DNA from 4 places in the Niveibacterium microcysteis genome. Region 1 is predicted to be linked to each of the others. Evidence: predicted binding sites of a transcription regulator. Region 1 holds the regulator's gene; each other region holds the start of a gene.
The links. The regulator FNR, encoded in region 1, switches genes on or off when oxygen is low (the NO sensors DNR and NnrR bind a similar motif). The targets are predictions, from matches to a motif close to TTGANCTAGNTCAA.
Positions count from the first base shown of each region.

Region 1 (4,586 bases):
GCTTGGTGCTTGCATCCTCTGGAGTTTGCCGAGCGCTGGAGCCGCTTCTCGGCTGACGCCTGGGCGCTTGCGTGCAACGGTCTTGCGCGAGCGGTTGGGGCACATGTCCCGGATGTTGTGCGACCTCAAGCCGATGACACCCGGTTTGCCGACCCGGTGTGGTCTCAAAGTCCGTCCTGGGCCGCCTTGAAGCAGTGGTACTTGCTGTCAACGCGGCATGCGCAGGACATGCTCTACGCGACGCCCGGGCTATCGGGGACGGAGCGCCGCCGCGCGGCGTTCTGGTGGCGGCAATGGCTCAATGCCGTGGCGCCGACAAATTACTTGGCACTCAACCCGGTCGCACAACGTGCGGCGGTCGCCAGCCAGGGTCAAACGCTTCGGTCCGGCTGGCAGAATTTCCTCGATGACCTGCGGGCCGGGGATATCCGAATGGCTGATCCCGCCGATTTCAAGGTTGGGAAGAACCTTGCGACGACGCCGGGCGAAGTCGTTGCCCGCACCCGCCTGGTGGAGGTCATCCACTACACCCCGACGGCGGATACGGTTCGACAAACCCCGATCGTGATCGTGACGCCATGGATCAACAAGTTCTACATCCTTGATCTGACGTCGAAGAAGAGTCTGGTGCGGCATTTGCGCGATGCGGGCTTCGACGTGTACATCACTTCGTGGAAGAACCCCGATGCAGCGCTCCGCGACGTTCGTTTCGATGATTACCTGCAGGAGGGGGTGGATGCGATAGTTCAGGTCGCTCGCCAACTATCCGGGGCGGACAAAGTACATGCGGTCGGGTACTGCATCGGAGGTACGGCCTTGTCGATGTACATGGCATGGGCGAATCGCCACTACACGCCGGATGAGATGCCGGTTGCACACTGGACGCTATTTACGACTTTGGTGGACTTCGCCAAGCCGGGCGACGTGGAAGTCTTCATCGATGAAGGGAGCGTTCGCTACCTGACGCGGGCCATGGAGCAGCGCGGTTACCTCGACGGCCGCGACATGGCTACATCGTTCCGCTTGCTGCGCTCGAACCCGTTGATCTGGCAATACGTGGTTCAGGGCTACCTGATGGGCGAAAAGCCGCCGTCGTTTGACGTGCTCTACTGGAACATGGATACCACGCGCATGCCCTATGCCATGCATGCGTGGTACTTGCGAGAGCTCTACCTCAAAAATCGCCTGATTGAGGCCGATGCGCTGACCGTCGCCGGCGAGTCGCTCGATCTTGGGCGGATCACCCAACCGCTGTATGCCGTTGCGGCCGAAGACGATCATATTGCCCCGTGGCGGCAGGCATTTAGGGTCGCCAATTTCGTGCGTGGAGACAAGCGCTTCGTACTCTCGTCCAGCGGTCATATCCTCGGGATCGTCAATCCACCCGTACAGCCGCCGAAACGCGAGTACTGGATCGGTACGGCGCACCGGACCGACAGCGCGCATGGTTGGCGTGAGCGCGCCGACCACCACGCCGGAAGTTGGTGGGACGATTGGTTCAGGTGGCTGGACGAGCGTTGCGGTGAGCGTGTCGCGCCGCCACCCGTGAGCAACGATGCCTTTCCTCCGCTTGCCGCTGCTCCCGGTGACTACGTCATGGAACGCTAACGAGGCCGATGGATTACCTGCTGCTCAAATGTCTTCATGTCGGCTTCGTGGTGCTATCTGCCACTGGATTCATCGCCAGAGGTATCGGCGTCCTGATTGATGCGCCTTGGGTGCGCCAGCGTTGGGCGAGGGTGGTTCCGCATATCGTCGATACCGGATTGCTCGCCTCGGCCGTCGCCTTGGCCTGGACCCTTCGCGTAGCGCCGTTTCGTGACGACTGGTTGACCGCGAAGGTGCTTGGCTTGCTTGGCTACATCGTTCTGGGGTCTTACGCGCTCAAGCGCGGGCGCACACGCCAAGCAAAAGCGGCCACATTTGTGGCCGCTTTGTTGGTGCTGGCTTACATCGTGTCGGTCGCGCTGACAAGACGACCGACGCCATGGTGGTAACTACACGTTCGCGCGGCCAATCAGTCGGCGCAGTCCATCCGCATCCAGAATCTGGATGTGCTTCTGGTGGACGCTGATCAAGCCGTCATCCTGGAATTTGGAGAACGCCCGGCTCACTGTCTCCAGTTTCAGACCGAGGTAAGAGCCTATCTCCTCGCGCGTCATGCGAAGGTGGAACTCCGAAGCGGAGTACCCACGAAGGCGCATGCGTTGCGATAGGTTGATCAGGAATGCAGCCAGACGTTCTTCAGCGCGCATCGACCCGAGCAGCATCATGATGCCTTGCTCGCGGACGATCTCGCGGCTCATGAACTTGTGGAACTGGCGCTGCAGGGGTTCGATGCGGCGCGAGAGTTCTTCGAGCCGTTCGAACGGAATCATGCAGACGTCTGAATCCTCAAGTGCAACCGCATTGCAGACATGCCGATCCGTCGAGATGCCGTCGAGTCCGAGGATCTCTCCGGCCATCTGGAAACCGGTGACCTGATCCCGGCCGTCTTCGGTCAGGATGTCGGTCTTGAAGAAACCGGTGCGAATCGCATAGATTGCTTCGAAAGGCTCCCCAGCACGGTATAAATGCTGCTGCCGCTTGACCTTCTTGCGTGCAGTGATGAGGCCGTCGATCCTTTCAAGATCGACGTCGTCAAGACCAACGGGAAGGCAAAGCTCCTTGAGGTTGCATTGGGTGCACGCGGTGCGAAGATTGACGGCCGTCAGCGGAATCGTGGCGGGTTTTTCCAAGGCGGGTGCTCCAAGTGGGCTAGTTGATGGCAATCAAACGGCTCCGACCGAGTTCATGACACCTTCCGGCATCCACAGAGAGAAAAAAACAAACAATGAATCAGAATGAGCAGACGCCGGTCTTCGACCGCGATCTCATCCAGCGTTTCGACGTTTCCGGCCCGCGCTACACGTCGTATCCGACCGCGGACAGGTTTCACGAGGGCTTTGGGCGCAGCGACTACGCAAGACATCTAGGTCTGCGCGCGCAGGGCGGCCTCAAAAAACCCCTCTCATTATATTTCCACATTCCATTCTGCGATACGGTTTGCTTCTACTGCGCGTGCAACAAGATTGTCACGAAGGACCGTAGCAGGGCGGAGCGCTACCTGCGCTATCTTGACAAAGAAATGGGTTTGGTCGCCGGACAGCTCGCCGGCTCGCACGATGTTTCACAAATGCACTGGGGCGGCGGCACACCGACCTTCCTGTCGGACAGCGAGATCCGCGAATTGTTTCGTTCGATCCGCCGGCATTTCAACCTGACGCCCGGTGGCGAGTACTCGATCGAGGTAGACCCGCGCCGCGTTTCCGCTGAAACCGTTGCGCTGCTTGGGGCCGAGGGCTTCAACCGGATGAGCGTCGGTGTTCAGGATTTTGACCCGATCGTCCAGAAAGCCGTCAACCGCATCCAGTCTGTTGAGGAAACCGCGGCGGTCATCGCGGCCGCGCGCGCGAATGGTTTCCGTTCGGTCAGTATCGATCTGATCTACGGATTGCCGTTCCAGAGCGTCGAGCGCGTCAGCCAGACGCTGGATCGCGTGCTGGAGATCGCCCCGGACCGTCTTGCACTCTACAACTATGCCCACCTGCCGACGCGCTTCATGCCGCAACGGCGGATCAATGCGGGCGACTTGCCGAGTGCGGACCAGAAACTCGAGATCCTGGGCATGGCGATTTCGAAGCTGACTGACGCGGGCTACGTGTTCATCGGCATGGACCACTTCGCGCGGCCGGACGACGAGATGGCCGTGGCTCAGCGCAACGGGCGTTTGTATCGCAACTTCCAGGGCTATTCAACGCACTCGGACTGCGATCTGTTGGGCTTCGGCGTTTCCTCCATTGGCAAGGTAGGCCCGGCCTACGCACAGAGTGCGAAGACGCTTGAGGCCTACTACGAGATGCTCGATCGTGACGAGCTCCCTGTCGTCCGTGGCTACGAGATGATGTTCGACGATCAGCTTCGTTACGCGGTTATTCAGAGTCTGATGTGCCACTTCTCGCTGGATTACGCGGCGTTTGAGCAGGCCTGGGGCATCACGTTCTCCGAGTATTTTGCCGACGAGATCGAAGCGCTGCGGGCCCATGAGCGTGATGGCCTGTGCATCGTTGGCAAGAAGGGGGTCGAGGTAACGACGCCGGGTCGCATGCTGGCGCGCGTATTGGCCATGGCGTTTGACGCGCATTTGCGCGGTGATCGCGAAGTCGTCCGCTACTCCAAGGTGATTTGAGCCTCGGCCGGCCGCTACACTTGCGGATTGCCCTGAATGGGCTGCACCGGGATGTTGTGTGATGCCTGAAGCGGGATACCTTGCCGCGACGCTGATCGGTCTGCTGGGTGGAACCCACTGCGTGGGCATGTGCGGAGGGCTGGTTGCTGCGCTTACCGTCAATGCGCCTGGGCAGTCGCGACGCATTTGGCCGATCCATTTGGCCTACAACCTGGGCCGCATCACCAGCTATACCCTCGCCGGTGCGCTGCTGGGCGCGATCGGTTCGACTGGTTTCCTGCTGAATCGCCTGCTGCCCATCCAGATTACGTTCTACGTGCTGGCGAACCTTTTGCTGGTGCTGTTAGGGCTTTACTTG
Region 1 covers NZ_CP071060.1:1,988,250-1,992,835, forward strand. Annotated here, with positions in the region: gene JY500_RS09035 (PHA/PHB synthase family protein) at 1-1,608, shown strand, start outside; gene JY500_RS09040 (SirB2 family protein) at 1,617-1,997, shown strand; gene fnr (fumarate/nitrate reduction transcriptional regulator Fnr) at 1,998-2,738, opposite strand; gene hemN (oxygen-independent coproporphyrinogen III oxidase) at 2,834-4,228, shown strand; gene JY500_RS09055 (sulfite exporter TauE/SafE family protein) at 4,290-4,586, shown strand, end outside.

Region 2 (4,586 bases), 930 kb from region 1:
TACGCTGTCGTCGCAGCGGATCAGGATCTCCCGGTCATGTAACAGCCAGGCGTCGGCAATGCCGCGCAGGCGTTCTAGCGCTTCGTCGTCGTCGGTGATCAACGGCTCACCGTGCGGGTTGGCGCTCGTCATCACCAGCGTCAGCGGCTGCGGTTCTGCGAGCCAGTCGGTGCCGGAAGGCCGACCCGCGGCTTCGTGGAACAGCAGGTACTGCAGCGGTGTGTAGGGCAGCATCGCGCCCAGCCAGCCGAGGCCGGGCGCGACGCCGGGCAGGCGTGCATCGGTGTCCCCGCGCTTAGGCAGCAGCACGATCGGGCGGGCGACATCATTCAGCGCGGCAGCTTCCGTGGCGCCGAACGCCGCGAACTCGGAGAGCGAGGCGAGGTTGGCGACCATCACGGCGAGCGGCTTCTCTTCGCGGTTCTTGCGCGTGCGAAGCTTCTCCACCGCACTGGCGTTGCGCGCATCGCAGGCAAGGTGGAAGCCGCCCAGACCCTTGATTGCCACCACGTCACCGCGGCGCAGGTGCGCGAGCGCTTCCGCCACCGGATCGACGGTCGGGCTCACGGGCAGGGCCTTGCCGTCGTCCGCTGCGCGGAAGAAGCCCAGCCGCGGGCCGCAGCTGGGGCAGGCGTTCGGCTCGGCATGGAAGCGCCGGTCACCCGGCGCGCGGTACTCCGCCAGGCACGCCGGGCATTGCGCGAAGCGCGCCATGCTGGTGTTGGCGCGGTCGTATGGCAGGCGTGCGGCAATGGTGTAGCGCGGGCCGCAATCGGTGCAGTTGATGAAGGCGTAGCGGTAGCGGCGATTGGCTGGGTCGAAGAGTTCGGCGAGGCAGGCGGGGCAGATGCAGAGGTCCGGCCCGATTGTCGCGCGCTGCGTGCCGCCGGCTTCGCTGTCGAGAATCTGGAAGCCCGCCCCGTCGCCAAGGCGTTCGCAGGGTTCGACCTCCAGCGTGTCGATCTGTGCGGAAGACGGCGCATCGGTACGCAGGCGCGCTGCGAAGGCGTCCAGCGCGGGCGCATCGCCCTGTACTTCGATCGTGACGCCGCTTGCGTCGTTGCGGACCCAGCCGCTGAGCTGCAGCGCGTGCGCGAGGCGATGAGTGAAGGGCCGGAAGCCGACGCCCTGAACAATGCCGGTGACGCGCAGCCGCCGGCGGATCATCAAGCGGCCGGGGCCTTCGTAACGGCGGCCACGCCGGCCGCGAGCCAGTCCAGCCAGGCCTCGCAGCCCTCACCGCTGCGTGTCGAGAGCTGGATCACAGGTAGATCCGGGCGTACCTGCCGTGCGTAGCGCACGGCGAGATCGACATCGAAGTCCAGATGCGGCAGCAGGTCGATCTTGCTGATCAGCAGCAGATCGGCGGCGCGGAACATGTCCGGGTACTTCAGCGGTTTGTCCTCACCCTCGGTGACCGAGAGGATCACGACCTTGTGCGCTTCGCCCAGATCGAAGGCGGCCGGGCAGACCAGATTGCCGACGTTCTCGATCAGCAATAGCCCGTCGGAGGGCAGCTGCGCCTGCTCGGCGAGCTGATCCGCCGCTTGGGCGACCATGTGGGCGTCGAGATGGCAGCCCTTGCCAGTGTTGATCTGTACCGCCGCCGCGCCGGTCGCGCGGATGCGCTCGGCATCGAAGGCGGTCTGCTGATCACCTTCGACCACGGCCACCGGTGAGCGCGTGCCCCAACGCCGGATCGTATCGACCAGCAGCGTGGTCTTGCCGGAGCCCGGGCTGGACACGAAGTTCAGCACGAACAGCCCGCGCGCAAGAAAGCGGCTGCGGTTGGCGTTGGCCTGCGTGTCGTTGTCAGAGAGGATGTCCTGCTCGATGCGCAGGATCTGCGCCTCGCTGGTGCCCGGCGCATGCCGCGCGTCGAGCGCGCCGTGGGCGGGCCTGAACGATGCGGCCGCTGGGGGCGTGGCGGCAGCGCGCCGCGGGCGAGCGTAACGCATCCCGTGTCCGTCAATGTGGGCGTCGCCGCCCCCGCATCCGCAGGTCACACACATCGCACAGTTCTCCAAATCTTCCAGGCTGCGACACGGGCCACGCGGGCCGCGTTCCGCAGCGGTACTACCTTGTCAGGCCGGAGCACCCGGCTCGATCACGACATCGACCACGCGCATCTGATCGCCGTCCGTCACCTTCAGTCGGAAGCCGCCGCATGTCGTGCAAGGCATGCCGACCTGTTCCAGTTCGACTTCCGCCTGGCAGGTTTCGCACCACGCCCGGCCCGGCGTGCGCTCGACCTCGATCCTGGCGCCCTCGGCCAGCGTGCCACGGCTGACGACCTCACAACAATATTGCAGGGTCTCGGCCTCGACATGCGCGAGTGCGCCGATCGCCAGCGCGATGCGGGTCACGCGCCGCGCGCCTGCTTTGCGGGCTGCGCCTTCGACGATGCCGATCACGCGTTCGGCCAGGGACAGTTCATGCATCGGCGCATTGTCCACCATCCACTGCCAGCGGCCGCGGCAGCTTGGCGCTGATCTGACCGTGGTCAAGTGCGTCCCGGGCAAGTATCGGCAGCAGCGGTGAGTGGCGCTTGCGCGCGCCGGTCCGTGCGCGCAGATATCTATATGGCGTGCCCTGAGGGCTGACGGCCCCGACCCTCGCCCTCGCTTCGAATCAGCGAATTGTCGGCGCGGAAACATTGATCCCTGTCTATTTGTGGCGATCGGAATGCGCTGATGATGAAAGTTTGAGGCGCGCAGGTGACGCTCACCCAGCTGGCGGCTTCCTTCACCTTGTCAGGAGTTTACGCATGAACCGGTTTGTCATCGCCGAGGCGAGCAAGTGCATCGGCTGTCGTACCTGTGAGATTGCCTGTGCGATGGCGCACCCGGCCGGCGATGCTGCCGACGGGCTGACGCCACGGAGCTTCGCGCCACGTCTGACGGTGGTGCGTAGTGGCACGATCACGACGCCGATCCTGTGTCGCCAATGCGATGACGCACCCTGCGTGCGCGCCTGCCCGAGCGGCGCAATTGTTTACGAGCAGGACAGCGTCCAGGTGTTGCAAGAGCGCTGTGTCGGCTGCAAGACCTGCGTGGTGGCCTGCCCCTACGGCGCGATGACGGTGGTGACGGTGCCTGCGGCGGCCGGTTCGGACACGGTGCTGGCCTCGCGCAAGACCAAATCCGAGGCGCAGAAATGCGACCTCTGCATCGATCGTGCCGAAGGCCCGGCGTGCATTCCCTCCTGCCCGACCAAGGCGCTGCACCTGATCGACAAGGACCGCATGGCCGCGACGCTGCGCAAGCGTCAGGCGCAGGCGGCGCTCGATCTGGCTGCCGGCGTGCAGTTCTGAACTGAATTCGAATCCCTCCGGAAAAGGACTTGTGAGATGAAGAAGGTCATTACGGTGTGTCCGTACTGCGGTTCGGGCTGCAAGATCAACCTGTTGGTCGAAGGCAACAAGATCGTCGGCGCCGAAGGCGCGAACGGTGTTACGAACGAGGGCGAGTTGTGCCTGAAGGGCTACTACGGCTGGGACTTCCTCAACGACACCAAGCTGCTGACGCCGCGCTTGACCAAGCCGATGATCCGCCGCCAGCGCGGTGCCGACTTCGAGGCGGTGTCCTGGGATGAGGCGATCGACTTCGCCGCGACGCGCCTGAAGGCGATCAAGGACAAGCACGGGCCGGATTCGATCATGGTCACCGGCTCGTCGCGCGGCACCGGCAACGAATCGAACTACATCGCGCAAAAGTTCGCCCGTGCGGTGATCGGTACCAACAACATCGACTGCTGTGCCCGCGTCTGCCACGGCCCCTCGGTGGCCGGCCTGATGGTCACGCTGGGCAACGGCGCGATGAGCAATTCGATCAACGAGATCGAAGACACCAAGTGCATCCTGGTGTTCGGCTACAACGCGGCGGATTCGCACCCCATCGTCGCGCGCCGCATCATCAAGGCCAAGGAGAAGGGCGCCAAGATCATCGTCTGCGACCCGCGCTACATCGAAACCGCGCGCCTCGCCGATCTGTACCTGCCGCTGAAGAACGGTACCAACATGGCGCTGGTGAACGCCTTCGCCAACGTCTTGATCAACGAGAACCTCTACAAGCCCGATTTCGTCGCGCAGTACGCCGAGGGCTTCGAGGAATACAAGGCGGCGGTCGCCAAATACACGCCGGAATACACCGCCGAGATCACCGGGCTCGATCCGCAACTGGTGCGTGATGCGATGCGCATGTACGCCGGTGCGCCGAGCGCGACGATCCTGTGGGGCATGGGTGTGACGCAGTGGGGGCAGGCGGTGGATGTGGTCAAGGGGCTCTCCAGCCTTGCCACAATCACCGGCAACCTCGGCCGGCCGAACGTCGGTGTCGGCCCGGTGCGCGGCCAGAACAACGTGCAGGGCGCCTGCGACATGGGCGCACTGCCCAACACGCTGCCGGGCTACTACCCGGTGACCGATGCAGCAGCGCGCGAGAAATTCGCGAAGGCCTGGGGCGTGCCGAGCATCCCCGCCGAGAAGGGCTTCGGCATCACCGAAGTGCCGCACAAGATCCACGAAGGCAAGCTCAAGGCCTACTACATCTTCGGCGAAGACCCGCTGCAGACCGACCCGGATCTGG
Region 2 covers NZ_CP071060.1:1,055,224-1,059,809, forward strand. Annotated here, with positions in the region: gene hypF (carbamoyltransferase HypF) at 1-1,167, opposite strand, end outside; gene hypB (hydrogenase nickel incorporation protein HypB) at 1,167-1,958, opposite strand; gene hypA (hydrogenase maturation nickel metallochaperone HypA) at 2,085-2,441, opposite strand; gene JY500_RS04960 (4Fe-4S dicluster domain-containing protein) at 2,768-3,313, shown strand; gene fdhF (formate dehydrogenase subunit alpha) at 3,350-4,586, shown strand, end outside.
Region 2: the regulator FNR is predicted to act here: its motif matches at 2,657-2,670, upstream of hypA (hydrogenase maturation nickel metallochaperone HypA).

Region 3 (4,586 bases), 1.7 Mb from region 1:
TGCTGGTCGTACTGCGGCACGACGATGTGGTCCATCAGGCAATGCACCAGATCGTCCAGCGTCACGGTGCCGACCACCAGCGCGTACTCGTTGACCACCACGGCGAAGTCATTGCGCGCGTCCTTGAAGCGTTCGAGCATGTCGGCAAGATTCAGTGCGTCCGGCACCACCAGCGGCTTGCGCAGTTCCAGGTGACTGAGTACCGCGGGCAGGTTGTCGATGTCACCGGCGGCAAGCACTGGCATCAGATCGCGCAGTTCTAGGAAGCCAATCACGTCGTCGATGCGTTCGCGGCACACCAGGAAATCCTCGGCGTGGCCGGTCATCAGCTTCTCGCGCAGCGTGGCCGCGTCTTCGGTGATATCGAGGAAGACAACGCTGTCGCGCGGCGTCATCGCAGCGGCGACCGGGCGTTCGCCAAAGCCCAGCACGTTGCCGATGAGTTGATGTTCGTTACCCTGCAGGGCGCCGGAATCCGCCCCAGCATCGACCATCGCCACGATGTCGTCGGTCGTCACGCGGTCTTCGCGTGCAGCCGGCAATCCGGTGACATGGAAGAACAGATTCGCGACGCCGTTGAAGAGCAGCACCAGCGGCGCCAGCACAATGGTCAGCACACGCATGGGCCGCACGATGCGGATCGCCCAGCGCTCCGGATCCGCCATCGCAATGCGCTTTGGAATCAGATCGGCAAACTGGATGAACAGCGCGGTGATGGTGACAAAGGACATCAGAAAGCCAAGCGAGGACGCCACCTCCTCGCTGCCACCGCCTAGCTGGATCAGGCGGGCAAACGTTGGCGACAGCGCCCCCTCGCCGACGATGCCACCGAGAATCGCAACGGTATTCAGCCCGACCTGCACGACGGTGAAGAAGTAGCCGGGCCGCTCCTGCAGCCCGATCACATCGCCGGCGCGCGGTTCACCGCCGTCCAGAATCGCGTGGAGCTTGATCTTGCGCGCGCTGGCGAGCGAGATCTCGGCAATCGAAAAGAAGGCGCTCAGCGTCATCAGGCCAAGCACGATCAGGAGTTGCAGCGACATCGACATCCGGTTTCCCCGTTTTGCACCCTGCCCTGCGGACTATAGGTGATGACGCGCCGGGCTGCGAGCGCCGCCCGGAAACAACAAGGGCGGGCCACTTTCGCGACCCGCCCCTTACAGCAGCTGTGCCCGATGCCTTAGCCGCGACCGTGCATCAACTTCTTGAGCATCGGCGTCAGCGCCAGCAGCACCAGACCAGCACCGATCGACGAGCCGACGAGGAACCAGTACAGCGGAATATCAAAGCGCTGCAGCATGTGCTCGAGCGTGCCGGAGAGGTAGTTCGCAACCGCCGAACTGAGCAGCCAGACCCCCATCAACAGTCCGGCGAAGCGCGCAGGCGCCAGCTTGGAGACCATCGACAGCCCGACCGGCGACAGCATCAACTCACCCACCGTGTGCAGGAAATAGACGATGAACAGCCAATGCGGGCCGACCTTTCCGGTCTGCTGCGCTTGGGCCTGTGCGATCGCCAGCACAATGAAACCCAGACCCAGCACGATCATGCCGAGCGCCTGTTTGGCGGTAACCGGCAGCGCGAAACGGGACCGATCCAGCTTGGTCCAGAAGGCCGAGAACACCGGCGCCAGCAACACGATCACAAGCGGGTTGATCGACTGGAACCACGATGCCGGGATCTCGAAGCCGAAGGCGTGGCGATCGGTCTGCTGGTCGGCGAACAAGTTCATTGTGCCGCCGGCCTGCTCGAAGCCCATCCAGAAGAAGATCACGAAGAAGCAGGTGATGCAGATCGCCACGATCGCATCCCAATCCTCGCGGCTGAGCGGCTTGGCGTTCGGATCCTTGCTGCCGAAGCGGTTCGGCAACCATAGCGCGAGGCCGATCACCGCAAAACCAAGCGCAAGCTTAGCCACCAGCGGCAGCGGCGCAACCGCCGCCGAAATCAGCCCCCACAGCGCAATCGCTGCGTACACGAACGGCACGCTCGCGGCGCTGATCGCGAGAATGCGCGACCAGTCGCGGCGATCCATCGCGCGCTGGCCGGCACGCAGACCGGCATCGCCGAGCAAGTGTTGCCAGCGCAGCAGCGTGAACACACCAATCGCCATGCCCACACCAGCCGAGGCGAAGCCCCAGTGCCAGCCCAGCTTTTCGCCCAGCGTGCCTGCGACGAGCGGCGAAAAAAAGGCACCAAGGTTGATGCCCATGTAGAAGATCGTATAGCCACCGTCGCGGCGCGGATCGTGCTCGCGATAGAGCTGGCCGACCATCGTCGAGGTATTCGGCTTGAAGAAACCGTTGCCGAGAATCAGCAAGCCGAGCGCGAGGTGGAGCAAGGGCTCGAACGCCATCGCGAAATGGCCCAGCATCATGATCAGGCCACCAATGACAGCCCCCTGGCGCAAGCCAAGGTACTTGTCCGCAAGGTAGCCACCCAGCAGCGGCGTGAGGTAGACCAGGCCGGTATAGATGCCGTACAGCTCCAGCGCATCCTTGCGCTCATAGCCCAGCGCATTGACCAGATAGAGCACCAGCAGTGCTCGCATGCCGTAGTAGGAGAAGCGCTCCCACATCTCGGTGAAGAAGATGACCTTGAGACCGGGCGGGTGGCGCTCGAACTCGTCAGCGGCGGGGACTGCCGGATGCACGATGGCGGACATGGGTTCTTTTCTATTGTGGTTGGGGCCGGGTAGGCCGAAAAGAAGACGGCGCTCCGGTGGGAGCGCCGCGATTGTCGCATTCTGCTGCGGGGGGCGCAGCCCCCCGATTAGCATGGAACCGCTCAGTGGCCGTGACAGCCGCCGCTGCCGTCGCACGCATGAGCCGCTTCGCCATCATGGCTGTGACAGTGTTCGCCGTCTTCATGATCGTGATCGTGGTTCTTGCAGGCGTGCGAGCCACCGCAGGGCGAGGCGATCGGCGCCTGATCGATGTCGGCCATCGTCAGGCCGTTCTTCAGCATGGCGGCCAGCGCAGCATCCATGCTCGCAGCGTGATGGCGGAACCATACCGGCAGCTCTTCGGCCAAGCGGCGGCCAAGCCCGAAGTCACCTTTGTCCAGCTCGCTGCGCACCGCGCGCATCACGCCCAGCACACGCTCATGCTCATTGCGATGGCAGCCGGGGAAACCGATCGATTCGGCCCAGGCGTTTTCCTGCTCGAAGTGGGCAACACAGTGCTCGATCAGCGCGTCGAGCGTGGCTGCGAGGTCGGCATCGGTCGCCATGCACATCGCGTTGACCGCGGCGGCAAAGTCTTCGTGGGTGGCATCCATCTCGGCATGGCCGAGCACGAGTTCTGGCGTCAGTTCAAATGCGGCCATGGCGGCCTCCTGCAATGCAAAGTCGGGCAGTGTAAGCGAAGCGGCGCGCCGGCGAGGTGACCCGAGTCAACGTAAAAAGGGGGCGCATAGCGCCCCCGCAAGGCATCCGGGAGGAGACCCGGAGAGCCGACTACAAGCGAACTATTAGCGTTCGTTGGAGCCCGACATCACATCGACCCAGACCGCCAGCAGCAGGATGCTGCCCTTGACGATCATCTGCCAGAAAGTTTCCACGCCGAGCATCGACATGCCGTTGTCGAGGCTGGTCATGATCAGTGCGCCGATCATCGCGCCGGACACCGTGCCGGCACCACCGCGCATCGACGTACCGCCGATGAAGCAGGAGGCGATCGCGTCAAGCTCACCCATGTTACCGGCCGAAGGCGAACCCGAGGCCAGGCGTGCCGTGGTGGTCAGGCCGGCGAAGGCACACATCAGACCCATGATGCCGAAGATCGACATCTTGATGAACTGCACATTCACACCAGAGAGGCGGGTCGCTTCAAGGTTGGAGCCGATCGCATAGATGCGGCGACCGAACACCGTGCTGTTGGCCATGAAGCTGAACACACCGGCCACCACCAGCAGAACCAGCACCGGCACTGGCACACCCTGGTAGGACTCGAGCGTATGAACGAAGCCGAAGATCAGCGCGCCGGTCACACCGAGCTTGATCGCGTCCTGCCACATCGGCGCGACAGTCAGGTTGTATTTGGCGCGGTTGGTACGGGTACGCAGGCTGATGAAGACCAGCACCGCGAACAACACGAGCGCGAGGATGTAGCCGATGTTGGCCGGCAGGTAGGCCTGACCGATCGCGATGAGCCCTTCGGATTCGACCGGCACCGTGGAACCCTGTGTCAGGCCGACCAGGATGCCGCGGAAGGCCAGCATGCCCGCCAGACCGACGATGAAGGACGGCACACGCAGGTAGGACACCCAGTAGCCGTTCATCAGACCGACCAGGACACCGGCAAAACACACGATCGCAATCGTGCCCGCAACCGGCACCTTGTAGGTCGCATCCAGCACGGCCGCGAGACCGCCGAGCAAACCGAGCAGCGAGCCAACTGACAGATCGATTTCACCCGCGATGATCACGAACACCATGCCGGAAGCCAGCATGCCGGTGATCGCCATCTGCCGCAGCAGGTTGGAGAAGTTGCGTGACGTGAGGAAGGACGAGCCGTCCGCGGTCATCGTCATGTAGCCGAAGAAGGACCAGATCACGACGATCGCGATCCCCAGCGCCAGGACTT
Region 3 covers NZ_CP071060.1:318,252-322,837, reverse strand. Annotated here, with positions in the region: gene paeA (polyamine export protein PaeA) at 1-1,043, opposite strand, end outside; gene JY500_RS01460 (peptide MFS transporter) at 1,181-2,665, opposite strand; gene JY500_RS01455 (hemerythrin domain-containing protein) at 2,788-3,327, opposite strand; gene JY500_RS01450 (sugar ABC transporter permease) at 3,472-4,586, opposite strand, start outside.
Region 3: the regulator FNR is predicted to act here: its motif matches at 3,384-3,397, upstream of JY500_RS01455 (hemerythrin domain-containing protein).

Region 4 (4,586 bases), 2.2 Mb from region 1:
GGTGTGCTTCATCGTCGCGCGCTTTGCCTACTTCGCCTGCTACGTCGCCAACCTCGCGACGCTGCGTAGCCTGGTCTGGTTCGCCGGCGTCATCGCCTGCGTGCGGCTGATGTGCGCGGCAATTTGATGCGACGTGGCGCGCTTGCGCTCGGCGCGCTCGGGCTGGTCGCAACGCCGCTCGTGTTCGCGCTGCTGCCCTACACGCGCCCGAGCGTCGCCGGCACGCCGGACCCGATCACGGCCGTAACGCTGTTCGCCTTCCTCGCGCTGCCCTGGCTGATCGTGCTGATTTCAGCCTGGCGCGGCGCCGAGCGTTTCGCGATGGCGAGCGGCGCGTTGATGGCGGGTTTAGAAGCGCTCGCGCTCGGCGTCGCGCTGGCTCACCCGAGCGGCACCCTGGCCGCGCTGCTGTACCTGCTGAAGCCGATCGGCCAAGTGCTTGTCTGCCTGCCGCTCGGCGGCGTGATGACCTGGGCAGGCCGGCGTGCGGCAACGATTGCACGGCGCCGTGCCGGCACCCCACAATGATCGCCACCGCTGCCCACGGAGACGTTGCATGAGCACCCACCTATCCAGCCTCGGACAGATCGCCCTGCATGTGGCCGATGCCGACGCCTCCGAGCGCTTCTACCGCGACGCGCTCGGCCTGCCCTTCCTGTTCCGCTCCGGCAATCTGGTGTTCTTCGACTGCGCGGGTGTGCGGCTGATGCTGCAAGGCGGCCCGGCGCCGCGCTCCCCCGGCAACACGGTGTGCCTCTACTTCAAGGTGCCGGCGATCGAGCCGGCCATGGACGAACTGAGCGACCTCGGCGTCGAGTTTGAAGGGGCCCCGCAGCTGATCGCCCGCATGCCGGACCATGAGTTGTGGATGAGCTTCTTCCGCGACCCGGATGGCTATCTGCTCGCCCTGATGGAGGAGCGGCGCTGAGCGCCCCGCCGAACCTCGCCGGCGAGGCGCCGATCGTCATCGACATCGAGGCCTCCGGCTTCGGTCCGCGCAGCTATCCGATCGAAATCGGACTCGCGCTGGGTAACAACCGGGCGCTGTGCACCCTGGTCTGCCCAGAAGCGGAATGGACCCACTGGGACAGCAGCGCCGAAGCGATTCACCATATCTCGCGCGATAGCCTGTTTCAGCACGGGCGCCCGGCGCAGCATGTGGCCGAAGTCCTCAACCGCGAGCTGGCGGGCAAGGTTGTGTATACCGACGGCTGGGCCAACGACTACACCTGGCTGGCGCTGCTGTTCGACGCCGCAGGGCGCGTGCCGGCCTTCCGCCTCGATAACCTGCGTACGCTGCTGAGCGAGGAAGAAGCCAATCGCTGGCACGACACCAAGGCGCAAGTTCAGGCTGAACTGCATGTCGAACGCCACCGCGCGAGCAACGATGCGCGCGTGCTGCAGCTGACCCTGCTGCGCCTCAAGCACGGCCTGCAGCCGCTGAGCGAGCGCGGACGCAGCCACGAGGCGCATCTGCTCGACGAGATGGCGAAGCTCGACGCGCTGACGCTGGGCGACCTGATCGCCGCGCAAAGCGGTCTCTTCTCCGCCGAAACCCAGCGCGAACATCACGCCGCGGCCCTCGCATGCGGTGGGCGCGTGATCGCCGAACACCTGCAACACAGCCTGGCCGGATACGTACTGATGCGCCCTTACGATACCGAGAGCTGGGAAATCCTCTCGATCAACATTCACCCTTGGTACCGCAGCACCGGCCTGCATCGGCGGCTGCTCACGCGGACCCTGGCGCACCTGATCTCGCGCGGCGCGGTAACGCTGCGCAGCCGCGTGCTGCCCGGCCACGAGATCGCAATGCGCCTGCATGAGAAGCTCGGTTTCGCACGCGAACGTGAAGCCGCAGACGGCAGCCTCCACTACCTGATCCGCGTGTCAGACCTCGCGCGGCGGCTCAGGCAAGCCTGACCCGCCATTTTGCACCGCACAATAACCCCTTGATTAGTAAGGGCTAAGTCACCCGCATTGACGCGCGTCAATGCCACAACGGAAATACGCGCGCCCAATCCGGCGCACAAGGGTGGTGCATGGATCCAACACGACGTCGATTCCTCGGGGGCGCGCGCCCCACCGCCACACAACGCTACCTGCCGCCGTGGGCCGGCGACGCGCAAGGCTTCCTGCACCGCTGCACACGTTGCGGCGATTGCGTGAGCGCGTGCCCGATCGGCTTGCTTGCGTTGGACGCGGAAGGCTATCCGTCGCCGCAGTTCGACCAGGCGGCGTGCAGCCTTTGCGGCGAATGTGTCGTGGCCTGTTTGCCGCGCGCGCTCGATCGCAGCGAGGGGCGCGCGGCGTTTGCGCATGTAGCGCAAGTTGGCCCGGGGTGTCTTGCGCTGCAAGGGGTGGAGTGTCGGGTATGCGGCGGAGCATGTGAGGTGACGGCGATTACGTTCCGACCCCAGCTCCGTGCAGTTGCCCAGCCGGCCATCGATGCCTCGCTCTGTACCGGCTGCGGCGCGTGTGTTGGGGTGTGTCCAAGTCATGCGGTGGCCTTGCGGGCACCGTCCGAATCAGTCGCGGGGGAATGAACAGCATGCGAATCGTCGGGTTGGTGATACGCGCAAAGCCGGAGCATCTGGATTCCGTCAGCACAGCGCTGACGGCCTTGCCGGGCGTTGAGATCCACGGGCGGGACGACGATGCCGGCAAGCTCGTCGTCACAGTTGAAGATGTCCCCGGCGCAGCAACGACCGAGACCCTTACGCAAGTGCAACTGGTGGAACATCTCGTGTGCCTCACGCTCGCCTACGAATACTCCGACCACGAACCGGAAGGCGCAGCCACGACGGCAGCCCCGGCCGCTACCCAACCCGATACATGCGAGGCCGCAGCCCACGCGGGCTGAGGCTTCACAAGAACAAGACGAATACCTTTCCGGAGGCAGCATGTCACTGAACAGACGCGATTTCATTAAGGCCAACGCCGCTGCAGCGGCCGCTGCATCCGCAGGCGTAAGCCTCGCGGCCCCGAAGGCTGCGCCGGCTGCGGCCGAGCCGGTCGACAACACGCTGCGCTGGGACAAGGCGCCCTGCCGTTTCTGCGGCACCGGCTGCTCGGTGCTGGTCGGCGTACAAGGCGGGCGCGTCGTGGCAACGCAAGGCGACCCGGACGCGGAAGTGAACCGCGGGCTCAACTGCATCAAGGGCTACTTCCTGTCGAAGATCATGTACGGCGCCGACCGCCTGACGACGCCGCTGCTGCGCAAGAAGAACGGCGTGTACGACAAGAATGGTGACTTCGTGCCCGTGTCGTGGGACGAAGCCTTCGACATCATGGCAAGCAAGTGGAAGGCTGCCATCAAGGAAAAGGGCCCCACATCGATCGCGATGTTCGGCTCGGGCCAGTGGACGATCTTCGAAGGCTACGCGGCATCGAAGCTGATGAAGGCCGGTTTCCGCTCCAACAACCTCGACCCCAACGCGCGCCATTGCATGGCCAGCGCGGTGACCGGCTTCATGCGCACCTTTGGCATGGACGAGCCGATGGGCTGCTACGACGACATCGAGAACGCCGATGCCTTCGTGCTATGGGGCTCGAACATGGCGGAGATGCACCCAATCCTGTGGACCCGCATCACCGATCGCCGCCTCTCGCACCCGAACTGCCAGGTGCATGTGCTGTCGACCTTCGAGCACCGCAGCTTCGAACTCTCGGACAACGGCATGATCTTCACGCCGCAGACCGATCTGGCGATTCTCAACTACATCTGCAACCACATCATCCAGTCGGGAAAGGTCAACAAGGCCTTCGTGCAGAAGAACGTGAACTTCAAGCGCGGCGAGACCGATATCGGTTACGGCCTGCGCCCCAATCACGCGCTTGAGAAGGACGCCAAGTTCAACGGCTACCCGGGTGCCGACGGCAAGCCGAAGAACAACCCGAACGACGCGACGCCGATCACCTACGACGAGTTCGCGAAGTTCGTCTCGGAATACACGCTGGAAAAGGTCAGCAAGCTCTCGGGCGTGCCGGCCGAGCGGCTCAAGAAGCTCGCCGAGCTGTACGCCGATCCGAAGACGAAGATCGTGTCGTTCTGGACCATGGGCTTCAACCAGCACACACGCGGCACGTGGGTCAACAACATGATCTACAACGTGCATCTGCTGGTCGGCAAGATCTCGGAGCCGGGCAACGGCCCGTTCTCGCTGACCGGCCAGCCCTCGGCCTGCGGTACCGCGCGGGAAGTCGGCACCTTCGCGCATCGCCTGCCGGCGGACATGCTGGTGACCAACCCGGACCACCGTAAGCACGCGGAAGAGATCTGGCAACTGCCGGAAGGCACGATCCCGGACAAGATCGGCCTGCACGCCGTGGCGCAGAGCCGTGCGCTGAAAGACAGCAAGATCAAGTGCTACTGGACCAGCACGACCAACAACATGCAGGCCGGGCCGAACATCAATGGTGAGATCTACCCCGGCTGGCGGAATCCGGAAGCCTTCGTCGTCGTGTCCGACGCCTACCCTACGGTGTCTGCGCTGTCGGCCGACCTGATCCTGCCCGCGGCGATGTGGACCGAGAAGGAAGGCGCCTTCGGTAACGCGGAACGCCGCACCCAGTTCTGGCGCCAG
Region 4 covers NZ_CP071060.1:4,139,543-4,144,128, forward strand. Annotated here, with positions in the region: gene JY500_RS18865 (MAPEG family protein) at 1-127, shown strand, start outside; gene JY500_RS18870 (hypothetical protein) at 127-528, shown strand; gene JY500_RS18875 (VOC family protein) at 557-928, shown strand; gene JY500_RS18880 (GNAT family N-acetyltransferase) at 865-1,923, shown strand; gene napF (ferredoxin-type protein NapF) at 2,043-2,546, shown strand; gene JY500_RS18890 (chaperone NapD) at 2,543-2,863, shown strand; gene napA (nitrate reductase catalytic subunit NapA) at 2,904-4,586, shown strand, end outside.
Region 4: the regulator FNR is predicted to act here: its motif matches at 1,981-1,994, upstream of napF (ferredoxin-type protein NapF).